Regions from separate parts of the Paenibacillus sp. FSL H3-0469 genome, predicted to be linked through region 1. Evidence: riboswitches for the same ligand, from Rfam matches in the RefSeq annotation. Region 1 holds a riboswitch; each other region holds the start of a gene.
What was found. A riboswitch is a leader RNA that binds a small molecule or an ion and turns the genes downstream of it on or off. The one in region 1 is predicted to bind thiamine pyrophosphate.
Positions count from the first base shown of each region.

Region 1 (4,176 bases):
CTCTGCCGTATAACGGCTCCATAGCGTCCCGTAAGGAAGCTGCTCCAGCCGGGCCATCGTCTCATAAAAGCTCATAACCGTTCCTCTCCTCCCTATTCCATCTGTCAGGCCAAGAATCCGGTCAACGGTGAAGAGGCTGCCGCCGTCTCCTCCACAGGGCCCAGTCCGGCGAGATAAGCTTTGCGCCCGGCGGATACCGCATCACGGAAGGCTTCTGCCATCAGCAGCGGATCTGAGGCGGTGGCAATCGCTGTATTGAGCAGGACCGCAGCAGCGCCCATCTCCATCGCCTCAGCCGCCTCGGACGGTCTGCCGATTCCGGCATCCACGATCACCGGCAGATCCGTCTCGGAGATCAGAATCCGGATCAGCTCCTTGGTCTGCAGCCCGCGGTTGGACCCGATCGGTGCCCCTAGCGGCATCACAGCCGCAGCCCCCGCTGCCTTCAGCCGCAGGGCAGCGGACAGATCAGGACTCATGTACGGAAGCACCACGAAGCCCTCTGCTGCAAGGATCTCGGTCGCCCGGATGGTCTCCATGTTATCCGGCAGCAAGTATTTCTGGTCATTGATGACCTCAATCTTCACCCAGTTTCCCAGCCCCGCCGATCTCGCCAGCCGGGCAATACGTACCGCCTCTTCTGCGGTGCGCGCACCAGAGGTATTAGGCAGTAAAGTCATATGGGATGGAATATGGCTGACAATATTGTCACTGCTCTCCGGGTCCACCCGGCGCAGGGCAACGGTAATGACCTGTGAGCCTGAGCGCGTAATGACCTCGGGAATAAGAGTGTTACGGCTGTATTTTCCGGTGCCAATGAATAGTCTGCTGGTTAGAGTCACGCCGCCAATCATCAATGGATCTTGCATCTTAACGCCTCCTGGGATAAGTCTTTGTGTTCAGCCTCCGCCTACAAAATGAACCAGCTCAATCCGGTCCCCTTCATTCAGTAACGTATCGCCATAAACCTCTCTTCCGGCAAGCTCGCCGTTCAGCTCGACAATGACCAGCTTCCCGGCCCACTCGGGCCGGGCCAGCAGATCCGCCAGCGTCCGGCAGCTCTCTTCCACCCTCTGGCGGGTCCCGTTAACGGTCACAATCATGCCTGTTCACCTCCTGCTGTGCCTTTTACTTGATCCATATCATGGGTTACAAGACTGCTCTGCCGCCCTGTGAACCGCTTCCCTATAAGCACGGGCTGCTGCCACCGGGTCAGGAGCTCCGCAGATCCCCGACATGACAGCAATGCCAGCCGCCCCTTGGGCCAGCACCGCTCCGGCATTGCCCGGGGTAATCCCTCCGAGCGCAATCAGCGGTATGCGGTTCCAGCGGACAGCCTCGGCCAGCTGCTCCAGTCCGCGTGCCTGCTGTCCGGGCTTGCAGGCCGTAGGGAACACATGCCCGTAGAGGCAGAAGTCTGCTCCCTGCCTTCCAGCTTCCGCCGCCTCTTCCTGCGAGTGGACCGATCTGCCGATCCGCAGGCCCGGTGCAAGGCCGCGCACTGCGGCTGGCGGGAGGCTATGCCAGGCTAACTGTACACCGCCTGCCCCGGCGGCCAGGGCAACATCGATCCTATCATTAATGACCAGCTTCGATGGCGGTACTCCGGCCTGAAGCATCTGCTGCGCCGCCGCCAGCAGTTCGCGGGCGGGCATGGATTTTTCGCGGAGCTGGATATAATCCACCATAGAATGCACCGCCGCGGCCCATTCAGCCAGCGCTTCAGGCGGTAGCCGCCCATCCGAGACCGCATGAATTTCGTACAACGACCTTCCCCTCCCGTCTGTTCCAGCTCACTCTGCACCACTCCACAACACAAAAAAGACCGCCCCCCGTAAAGGAAGCAGTCTGGAATAGAAACAGGAATACCGGCACTTGCCGTATACCCCCGCTGCAATATTCGTTCTCCACTTCCCTACGCTGGTATAAACCAGATCAGGTTCAAAGGGTCCAGGCAACTACGCCCGTCTCAGCCTTGCGGCACCCCTAGTGATCGTTCTATGCGGTTGTTTCGTCTTGCTTGTTGTATATTAGCATATTATTCCTCTTAGGGCTATTCTTTCGTAGATTTTACTTCAATTACAAAAACCACAGATGAACTCCCTTCTGAAAATTTACCATCCTCGGTTGTCCAGAATGCTGATATGCCATAGTAATAAACGCCTTGTTCTTTTGGAGCATTAAAAGAGCCGTTCTGCAATGGAATTTGCACTTCTTTATCATCGGCAAATTGCTGAACGGTTAACCCGCCGGGTGCCGGTTTATAAGTAAAAGCAACATGGATCCCCCCCTCAGGTTCTATAACAGTGGGAGTAACCCCCTGTACCATGGATTGTCCTCCTATATAATCCGCACATCCTAATTTCCCCCAGCAATAGCTGCTTTGGGTAACCGGAATTTGGGTTTTCCCGGAAGTAACAAGGGGTAGCGGCGGTGATTCCTGTGTAATTCTAACCCCAATGCTTTTTGCCTTTCCTTCCAATCTTGTATTTGCCACAAGTCTCCCTGCAAAAGGAGTCAAGTAAATGAACACTACCAGAAAAACAAAAATCCCCGCTGCAGATAGAATGAATCCTTTTTTTCTAAGCATCCCAATCCCCTTTTCATATCCAATTAACTAAATAGACGGAAATATATTGTAATAGTTACAAGCGCAGAAAAAAAGCCTGCCGGCAAGCGGTTAGGCTTTTTTAAAAATAGAATTTATATGTTGCACACAAATCTGCATCCAGATCTTATTCTACACCCATCAGCCGTTGACAACCTCGCCGCCGTTCACATGCATCACCTGTCCGCTCACATAGGAGGAATCGTCCGAGGCCAGGTATACATAAGCCGGTGCCAGCTCTTCAGGCTGTCCCGGGCGCTTCATCGGCTGGGTGCCGCCGAACTCACTGACCTTCTTCGCGTCAAAGGTTGACGGAATCAGCGGGGTCCAGATCGGTCCAGGCGCTACCGCGTTCACGCGGATGCCTTTATCGGCCAGATTCATCGACAGCGAACGGGTGAAGCTGAGAATCGCTCCCTTGGTGGACGAATAGTCCAGCAGCTGCGGGCTGCCGCGATACGCCGTGATGGAGGTGGTGTTTATGATCGTAGCACCTTTTTTAAGATGAGGCATGGCTGCCTTGGTCAGATAGAACATGGAGAAAATATTCGTCCGGAACGTACGCTCCAGCTGCTCTGCCGTAATGTCCTCAATCTTATCCTGCGGATGCTGCTCTGCCGCGTTGTTGATCAGAATGTCGAGCTTGCCGAGTCCTTCAACGGTTTGACGAATCAGGCTCTGACAGAAGCATTCGTCCCCAATATCCCCGGCGATCAGAATGCATGTTCTGCCCTCCTGCTCCACCTGGCGCTTGGTCTCTTCCGCATCCTCATGCTCGTTCAAGTAGGAGATCACTACATCCGCTCCCTCCTTGGCAAAATGAACGGCAACCGCACGCCCGATCCCGCTGTCGCCTCCGGTAATGAGCGCGGCCTTGCCCAGCAGCTTGCCTGCTGCCTTATACGCCGGTGTCTCAAACTCCGGGAGCGGGTTCATCTCACTCTCAATTCCCGGGCGTTGATCCTGTACCTGCGGGGGCAGGGTTTTGACAGGTTGTTTGTTAGTGTCTGGCATAATCCATTCTCCTTTCGCTGTCCACAGTAATGTTGATTAATCATGTTAGCATGGCTTAAGGTCTGGTGTTTATGCATCAGGCAGTGTGCCTGCTTGGCTGTACGTTATGTTACTTACCACACTTGGCAGCCGCCCAAACAACCAATCTTCATTCACCGGCACCTGTTGCGGAACGATAGTACGGTAAGCAACGAACGTTTCCAAAAAGAATATTATCTATATCCGCTAGGGGGAAAGCCCTATACTTTGTGAGGAAAGACAACTACCTTAACGGAGAGGACGCTTCCACCATGGGAAATGAGCGCATCTTGCTGGTGAACGGAACGGTAATCGATGGAACCGGACGGCCGCCGCTGCATCATACAAACATTGAGATTGTTAATGGCCGCTTCGGCACCATAACACAGCAAAGTGACATTAACGGGAGATCCGGGCCTGACTCCGCAACTAAAGTGATCGACCTGGAGGGTCTGTTCGTTTTGCCGGGGTTCATTCACACCCATGCCCATACAAGCTTCAAGTACATACAGAATGAGCCGCTGCACGGATATCAT
Region 1 covers NZ_CP150302.1:7,003,703-7,007,878, reverse strand. The annotation lists gene thiH (2-iminoacetate synthase ThiH) at 1-75, opposite strand, end outside; gene NSS83_RS30445 (thiazole synthase) at 105-869, opposite strand; gene thiS (sulfur carrier protein ThiS) at 900-1,103, opposite strand; gene NSS83_RS30435 (thiamine phosphate synthase) at 1,143-1,766, opposite strand; TPP riboswitch at 1,896-1,998, opposite strand; gene NSS83_RS30430 (hypothetical protein) at 2,054-2,590, opposite strand; gene NSS83_RS30425 (SDR family oxidoreductase) at 2,750-3,622, opposite strand; gene NSS83_RS30420 (amidohydrolase family protein) at 3,913-4,176, shown strand, end outside.

Region 2 (4,176 bases), 930 kb from region 1:
AGCTTCAGCGCATCATTGGTATCGGCCGGCATCTGAATCTCAACCTCCAGACCTTTCTCAGCGAAATAACCTTCAGCCTCTGCCGCATACAAAAAAGAGTGAACCGCATTGGGATACCAGTCGAGCATAATCGTTAGCTTATGGGCTGCTTCTTCAGCTCCAGTACCAGCCGGGGAGCCGGAGGCCGCCGGATTGTTCGTATTGGCGCAGCCTGCCAGGACAGGCAGCATACAGAGGAGCAGAGCGGACAGCAGCATGGCTGGCCTTGAAATTGCATGGTGCAGATAACGGGCATAGCGGATAGTAATCATGAATAACGTCCTCTTTTCTTCAGAATAATCTTCTCCAGTGCGGCGACTGCCAGAAACAGCAGGATACCGAGTAGAGATAATAAGACAACAGCGGCGAACATCTTGGCGCTCTGCAGATTCCCGGCCATTCTGCGGCTGAAATAGCCCAGCCCCCGGCTGCCCCCAAGCCATTCCCCGATCGTTGCACCAATCACACAGTACACAGCAGACAGCTTCAGTCCGGAGAAAAAAGAGGGCAAAGCCAGCGGAACGCCCACCTTCCCGAGAATCTGCCAGCGGCTCGCGCCGTAGGTAAGCAGGAGCTCCCGGTAAGCGTCCGTGTTCTTGGACAATCCGTCATAGGTGCCGATGACCACCGGGAAGAAAGCAGTCAGGAAGACAACGGCGACCTTGCTCCACAAGGTATAGCCGAACCACATGATGAACAGGGGCGAGAGGGCGATCAGCGGAACCGTCTGGCTGATGATCAGCAGCGGATACAGTGCCTTGGCCAGCGGACTGAACAGGTGCATGGCGATCCCCAGCAGGCTGCCGCAGATCACTGACAATGCGAAGCCTGTGAGTACCTCCAGCAGAGTAGCAGGCAGATGCACCCCGAATAACAAGCGGCGTTCCTCCAGCAAAGCCATGCAGATCGCAGACGGAGCCGGAAGAATGAAGGGAGGAATCAGGCCCAGCCGGGCTACTGACTCCCAGACCGCAAGCGCCAGCAGGGCGAGCAGGGCCGCCGGACCGTAATGCTGGAGCAATCTTCTAGGAGCGGCGGTTCTCATATAGCTTCAGCTCCAATTCCTGGCGCAGGGCGGCGAACTGCGGTTCATAGTTCAGACTGTGATGACGCGGACGGGGGAGACCGGCTGAGAATTCCTGCATCCCGCTGCCCTCTCTGCCGGTCATTAGATAGATTCTGTCACTGAGCAAGAGCGCCTCTTCCAGGTCATGGGTGATGAACAGCACCGTTTTGTCCAGCTCCGCCCATAACTCCAGCAGCCAACGCTGCAGCGAGCGCTTCGTAATGGCATCGAGCGCCCCGAACGGCTCATCGAGCAGCAGCAGGTCGTTTCCGGCCGCCACGGTGCGGAGGACCGCCACGCGCTGCCGCATTCCGCCCGACAGCTCCTGCGGATAAGCCGCTTCGGTCCCGTCAAGGCCGAAGCGGCGCAGCAGGGTGCGGATCTCGGCAATAGCGGCTGCTTTGGGCCGGCTGCGCTTGAGCTCCCAGGGCAGCAGACAATTGTCCAGTACGGTGCGCCAGGGCAGAAGAAGATCCTGCTGGGGCATGTAGGCCACACTGCCCAGCCTCTTCGCAGCTGCAGAGGACTCGGCTCCGTTCAGCATAATCCTGCCGCTGCCCGGCTCCAGCAGACCGGCGATGATTTTGAACAAGGTGCTTTTGCCGCATCCGCTTCCGCCTACGACAGAGATGAATTCGCCGCGCTGCACATTCATGGACAGCTCTGAGAAGACGGGGGTCCGGGACGAACCGGTCCCGAAGGCATAGGACAGATTGCTAATATTGATCATAAGACTATGTACGAAGCCTCCTTGAAATTGGTATAGATACTGTGCGGAGCACAAAAAAAGCCCCATTCATTCCCGGAGGCAATGAATGGGGCGGAAGGTACAGTCAGCTGCGGCCCTGTGACGGGAACCACTGATACATTCTGCTCCACTTCCCTCCGCTGGTATGATCCAGATCAGGTTCAAAGGGTCCGGAGCTTAAGCTCCGTCTCAGTCGGCCGACTCCCCTAGTGAATAATGTTGCTATTGAATTCGTAATTGCTACTTAATATACCACAAATTTCCCTCTTGTAAAGGGCAGGCGGTCAGCGCTTCGCCAGACCGGTCACGAACAAAGTGACGATGCCCCTGGAGATGTCCAGCTTGGAGGAGTGGTGCCGCTTCTGCTCATACAGGTACAGATCGGGACTGAGGATAGAGATTAAGGCCGTGGCCGCAAAGGCCGGATCAATGTCAATAATCTCACCACCTGCCGCAGCGCGCTCCAGCAGCTCTGTCATCATCACGCCCAGCCGCTGAAAAAAAGGATGCTCAAACTGGGTCAGCTGCTTCTTGCCGGTGAACTCGGCTTTGATCATATTCAGCAACTCGGCATATTGCTCTATGAAATCGGCAATCTGCTCAATGCTGCTCTGCAGCTGAGCGAGAGCCGGGGCTTCGCCGGCACTGGCAGCCACCTGCTGCTCCAGCCCGGACAGGAATTGGTCTGCGCTGCCCTTCAGCAGGGCAGAACAGATCTCACCCTTATCTGTGAAACGGCGGTACAGGGAGCCTTGCCCTATGCCTGCCCGCTTGGCAATGCTGTACATGCTGACCGCCTCAAGTCCGCTCTCGGTGAACAACTGGCGGGCAGCTTCAAGAATCCGCTGTACATAAGGATCGGCGGACATGGGCGAAGCGGATTCTATGGCTTGCGAAGCTGACGGCTGGAGCTGTGCAGCGTCGGTGTCTGGCTTTTTCATGAGAACCCCTTTCAGAAAAGAATTGACACAACGGACAATTGTCCGTAGACTATGAATTGCACTTACGGACAGTTGTCCGTTCACTCATTATATAGAACAATCTGCCCGCAGGTCAATGAAGAACGCGGACAGCTTTAGGAGGAGAAGAGACATGGATCAGACCTTGAAGCAGGAAGCCGATTTCCGGCTGTCCAGCATTCTGGTTCCGCTGCTGGCCATTATTGCCGGAGTATTTATGGTTGTGCTGGACAGTACGGCGATGAACGTAGCCTTGTCCAGGCTGGTGGTGGATTTCAAGACGGATCTGCATACGCTGCAGTGGGTAGTTACCGGATATATGCTGGCCCAGGCTTCAGTTATCCCGTTGTCAGGCTGGCTGTCTGACCGGTTCGGGGCCAAGACAGTCTTCCTGACGGCGGTAATTGTGTTTACGATAGGCTCGATTCTGTGCGCTACACCAAGCAGCGCCGAATGGCTGATTGTTTTCCGGGTCATTCAGGGACTGGGCGGCGGCTGTGTGCTCCCTGTAGGGATGGCCTATGTGTACAGACTGGCTCCCAAAAGCAAGGTTGGCGTAGTCATGGGCATTATGGGCATTCCCGTCCTGTTCGCACCGGCTATTGGTCCGGTATTGTCGGGCTGGCTGGTTGAATACCATTCCTGGCGCTGGATCTTTCTCATTAATATTCCGATTGGCATCATTGCGGTGCTGATTGGACTGCGCAAGCTGCCGAATGCGGCGAAGAACAGCGTGCCCGGCATGGATAAGCTAGGTATGGTTCTTGGCCCGCTGGCTTTTGCTTCGCTCACTTACGGAGTTAGCCAAGGCGCTCAGAGCTGGACCTCCGAGAAAACGCTGATCGGGCTGCTGCTGGGCGCTGTGGCGCTAATCGCTTTTGTCATCGCAGAGCTGCGCTCCAAGACACCGCTGCTGGAGCTGCGGATTCTGAAATCTGTAGATTTCACGACAGGAATCATCGTGCAATGGATCGCCCAATTCGGCTTATACGGCGCGTTATTCCTGCTCCCGCAATTTCTGCAGCAGGCCCGCGGCTTCGGCGCATTTGATACCGGTCTGACGCTGCTGCCGCAGGCGATCGCTTCCGGGCTGATGATGCCTATTGCCGGGATACTGTTCGACCGGATAGGTGTGCGCTGGCTCGTGGTCTGCGGCCTCAGTCTGGTCTCCGGCGCGTTATTCCAGTATTCCCATGTGGATCTTACCACGCAGAGCCGCGATTTGATTCTTCCGCTGATCATGTGCGGGGCCGGCATGGGTATGATGATGATGCCAATGAACACGCATCTGCTCAACAAGGCGCCAAGCCATCTGGTGAACCGGGTAACCTCGCTGACGAACTCGATGCAGCAGGTAATTACTT
Region 2 covers NZ_CP150302.1:163,706-167,881, forward strand. The annotation lists gene NSS83_RS00760 (ABC transporter substrate-binding protein) at 1-311, opposite strand, end outside; gene NSS83_RS00765 (ABC transporter permease) at 308-1,084, opposite strand; gene NSS83_RS00770 (ABC transporter ATP-binding protein) at 1,065-1,835, opposite strand; TPP riboswitch at 1,969-2,071, opposite strand; gene NSS83_RS00775 (TetR/AcrR family transcriptional regulator) at 2,138-2,794, opposite strand; gene NSS83_RS00780 (DHA2 family efflux MFS transporter permease subunit) at 2,946-4,176, shown strand, end outside.
Region 2: it holds a riboswitch for thiamine pyrophosphate, as region 1 does, so the genes downstream of both, NSS83_RS00770 (ABC transporter ATP-binding protein) here and NSS83_RS30435 (thiamine phosphate synthase) in region 1, are expected to answer to the same signal.

Region 3 (4,176 bases), 2.4 Mb from region 1:
AATCTCGAAACCATGCTGCTGAAAGGCCAGCCGAACAGTTTCCAGCTCTATTTTCTTTAATTTCATTCCTTTGGACAGGGTCATGAATCGTCCTGCAGTCTGCAGCATTCCAGGCTTCGCAATATCACGGAACCCCAGCTCCACCATGATCTCAACCACTTCCGGGTGCCTGGTTACCAGCTCAAAGACCGATTCATCCAGCTTCAACGGTTTGCTCATTCTTTTGCACACCTCACTAATGAGAATCCTTCTCAGGTAACAGCTTAGCATAGGGTACGGGGGTGGATTGTGATTGTAATCACTAACTGTAAAAAGACTATCCCCGCAAGCCGCTCAGCTTGGGGGATAGCCTAAGAATATTATGATTCCGCTGTATTAGCAGCTAAGTTACAGTGATTTTCTCCACCCTATGGGAATTACGGATATCATGCGAAATCCGCATGCTGCAGAACTTAGGTCCGCACATCGAACAGAAATGCGCCTGCTTCGCCCCCTCCGCCGGAAGGGTCTCGTCATGATACGCAAGCGCCCTTTCCGGGTCCAGGGAGAGATGGAACTGGTCGCGCCAGCGGAACTCGAACCGCGCCTTGGACAGCGCATTGTCCCGGTCCTGCGCTCCCGGATGCCCCTTGGCGAGGTCTGCGGCATGTGCAGCAATTTTATAGGTAATGACGCCTTCGCGCACATCATTCTTGTCAGGCAGGCCTAAATGCTCCTTTGGGGTAACATAGCACAGCATCGCTGTTCCGAGCCCCCCGATCATCGCTGCTCCGATGGCTGAAGTGATGTGATCATAGCCGGGTGCAATATCTGTAGTCAGCGGCCCGAGCGTATAGAAAGGAGCCTCCCGGCAAATCTCAAGCTGCTTGTCCATATTCTCCTTAATCTTGTGCAGCGGCACATGCCCCGGACCTTCGACCATGACCTGAACATCGTGCTTCCAGGCTAGTAGCGTCAGTTCTCCCAGCGTCTCCAGCTCGGCGAACTGAGCTTCGTCATTGGCATCGGCGATAGAGCCGGGACGCAGGCCATCCCCCAGTGAGAAGGCCACATCATATGTCTTCATAATCTCACATATGTCTTCGAAGTGTGTGTACAGGAAGTTCTCCTGCTGATGGGCCAGGCACCAGGCCGCCATAATCGATCCGCCCCGGGAGACGATACCGGTCATTCTCCGGGCAGTGAGCGGAATATAGCGCCGCAGCACCCCTGCATGAATAGTAAAGTAATCCACCCCCTGCTCTGCCTGTTCAATCAGGGTGTCACGGTAGAGCTCCCAGGTTAAGTTCTCGGCAATGCCGTTCACCTTCTCCAGCGCCTGGTATAAGGGCACTGTACCGACCGGCACAGGAGAATTGCGGATAATCCACTCCCGGGTGGTATGGATCTTGGAGCCGGTGGAGAGATCCATAATGGTGTCAGCCCCCCAGCGGGTTGCCCAGCGCATCTTCTCCACTTCCTCTTCTATAGAAGAAGTGACCGCAGAATTTCCGATGTTCGCATTGATCTTCACCAGGAAGTTACGGCCGATAATCATCGGCTCGCTCTCCGGGTGATTGATATTGGCCGGAATAATAGCACGGCCCGCAGCCACCTCATCCCTTACGAACTCCGGCCGGGTATTCTCACGGATCGCAATATACTCCATTTCCGGTGTGATGCTCCCTTGCCTTGCATAATGCAGCTGGGTCACATTACCGCCTGCATAGGCCCGCCGGGGATTCCTGCTCAGTCCTGGACAAGCTTCCGCAGCTGCCCCTTCTCTGCGGATTCCGTTATCCTCCGGCCGGACCGCCCTTCCGGTGTATTCCTCCGAATCACCACGCTCCGCGATCCAGCTTGAACGGTGCGGCGGCAGCCCTCTCCGAATGTCCGTCTCCTCCGCGGCATCCGTATAAATACCGCTTGTGTCATAGACACGCAGCGGAGCATTCTCCTCTTCCCCGGCAACGCCTTCGGTTCTGCTGAGGCTGATCTCCCGCATCGGAACCCGGATATCCGTGCGTGAGCCCTCCACATACACTTTACGGCTGGCGGGGAATCCGGACAGATCCACCTCGCCGTTCTTCATTATTTCTGGCATTCTAATCTCCTCCTATTGGCTCTAATGAGCTTGTCAGATAAGATTTCACGCAGCAGACTGAGCTGAAGAATCTATAGATTCTTACAAATCAAAAAGCCGCTCCACCTGGAGCGGCTTTATTAAAGGAACAGCCAAATAAGACTGTATTCAAAAAAAGTCCGACTCCACTTTCCTACGCTGGTATAATCCAGATCAGGTTCAAGGGTCCGGAAATTCAATTTTCCCGTCTCAGCCTATTCAGGCTCCCCTAGTGGGTATCTTATCTAATTAAATACATTTTACCTGTGCGGGTAATTCTTGTAAACCCGTTATTTGTCCAGCGATTCGCTCCAGTCGTGCACCATCGTGCCTTCCAGGAACTTCTCGGCATCCATGGCGGCCATACAGCCGGTTCCCGCTGCTGATATCGCTTGACGGTAACGGGTATCCTGCACATCGCCGCAGGCGAATACACCAGGGATATTGGTCTCGGTAGTACCCGGGTTCACCACGATATAGCCATTAGCATCCGTATTGATCTGCCCGCCCAAGAAGGCTGTGTTCGGCGTGTGTCCAATGGCTACGAACACACCGTCTGCCTCTACCAGCTCTGTCAGACCTGTCTCATTATTAAGCACCGTAAGACCCTTCACTCCGGTCTCCCCTACCGCTACTTCCACCGGGGTGCGGTTCAAAGCCCAGGTTACCTTGCTGTTATCACGCGCCCGGTCCTGCATGATCTTCGAGGCACGCAGCTCGGGACGGCGGTGAACCAGCGTTACGCTGGACGCAAAGCGGGTCAGGAAGCTGGCTTCCTCCATGGCGGAGTCTCCGCCGCCGACGACGACAATCTTTTTATTACGGAAAAAGAAGCCGTCACAGGTCGCACAGGTGCTGACCCCGCGTCCCACATTCTCCTGCTCGCCCGGGATGCCCAGATATCTTGCAGAAGCCCCGGTTGAAATAATAACCGACTCTGCTTCCAGTACACCCATCCCGTCCACGGTTACCTTGAACGGGCGCTGTGAGAAGTCCACCGACTCCACCCAGCCGTTCTTGAATTCAGCGCCGAAGCGTTCCGCCTGCTTGCGCATATTGTCCATCAGGTCAGGACCCAGAATCCCTTCAGGGAAGCCTGGAAAGTTCTCCACTTCTGTCGTCGTTGTCAGCTGTCCTCCCGGCTGCAAGCCTTCAATTACCAGCGGGCTCAGGTTCGCACGCGCCAGATAAATCGCGGCAGTCAGCCCGGCCGGGCCTGTTCCGATTACAATCGTTTTGTACATTACATTGGCCTCCTTACAAGTGGTGTGTGTCTTAGAACAACAATGGCTTCAAATACGGGTAGTGGACGGCGTTAAGCCGCCGGTTCCGGGCAGTATCCCCTTGGGTCCGGGAGCAGCCACAGGCTCCTGCTCTTCACCCGGCGAGCTGCCGGCTTCATTCAGGTTCTCCCCGATCAGCCGCTGGAGGCTGAACAATGCTGCCTCCTGCAGGCGGTCCTCCTGCAGCGGCTCCTGCTCCAGAACTCCGCGCAGCACCTCGGACATCTCCTCGTCCTCAATCCAGCGAAGCGCCTCGGTCACCTGGAGCTTCGTAGCGGAATCGCCGTAGCGCAGCGCCCAGAAGAACGAGGCGCGCAGCAGCGGATTATTCCGCACTTCTTCAGTGAACCTGCCTGTATTGCCCTTCCACTGCTTCAGCTGCTCCTGGAAGGGCAGCTGATAATTATAGCTGACAGTAGGCATCGGATGGCCTTCTGCCCGGACCTGCTGGAGCTGGGACAGGAAGAACGCCGGGACAGCGGAAGCAGGGTCCAGCTTGGCTGCCTGTCTCCAGTAGCGCAGCGCCTCATCATGTCTTCCGCTATTGCTTGCCGCCGCCGCACAGTAATGATACAGGCCGGCGTCTCCGGCGACCTCCTCATCCTTCAGCAGACGGCGGAAATGGCTGTAAGCGGCGGTATGCCGGCCCAGGATACCCATGGTTGTAGCCATTTTGAATACATGCTCCTGATGGAACGGCACCGTTGCTTCAAGCATCCCCAGCAGCGTCTCAAGCTGCTCCTTGTCCCCTGCATACTGCAGGAAGATGGCCATATTGCACAGAGCGTGCAG
Region 3 covers NZ_CP150302.1:4,650,642-4,654,817, reverse strand. The annotation lists gene NSS83_RS20610 (DUF1858 domain-containing protein) at 1-219, opposite strand, end outside; gene thiC (phosphomethylpyrimidine synthase ThiC) at 383-2,083, opposite strand; TPP riboswitch at 2,236-2,342, opposite strand; gene trxB (thioredoxin-disulfide reductase) at 2,392-3,345, opposite strand; gene NSS83_RS20595 (tetratricopeptide repeat protein) at 3,394-4,176, opposite strand, start outside.
Region 3: it holds a riboswitch for thiamine pyrophosphate, as region 1 does, so the genes downstream of both, thiC (phosphomethylpyrimidine synthase ThiC) here and NSS83_RS30435 (thiamine phosphate synthase) in region 1, are expected to answer to the same signal.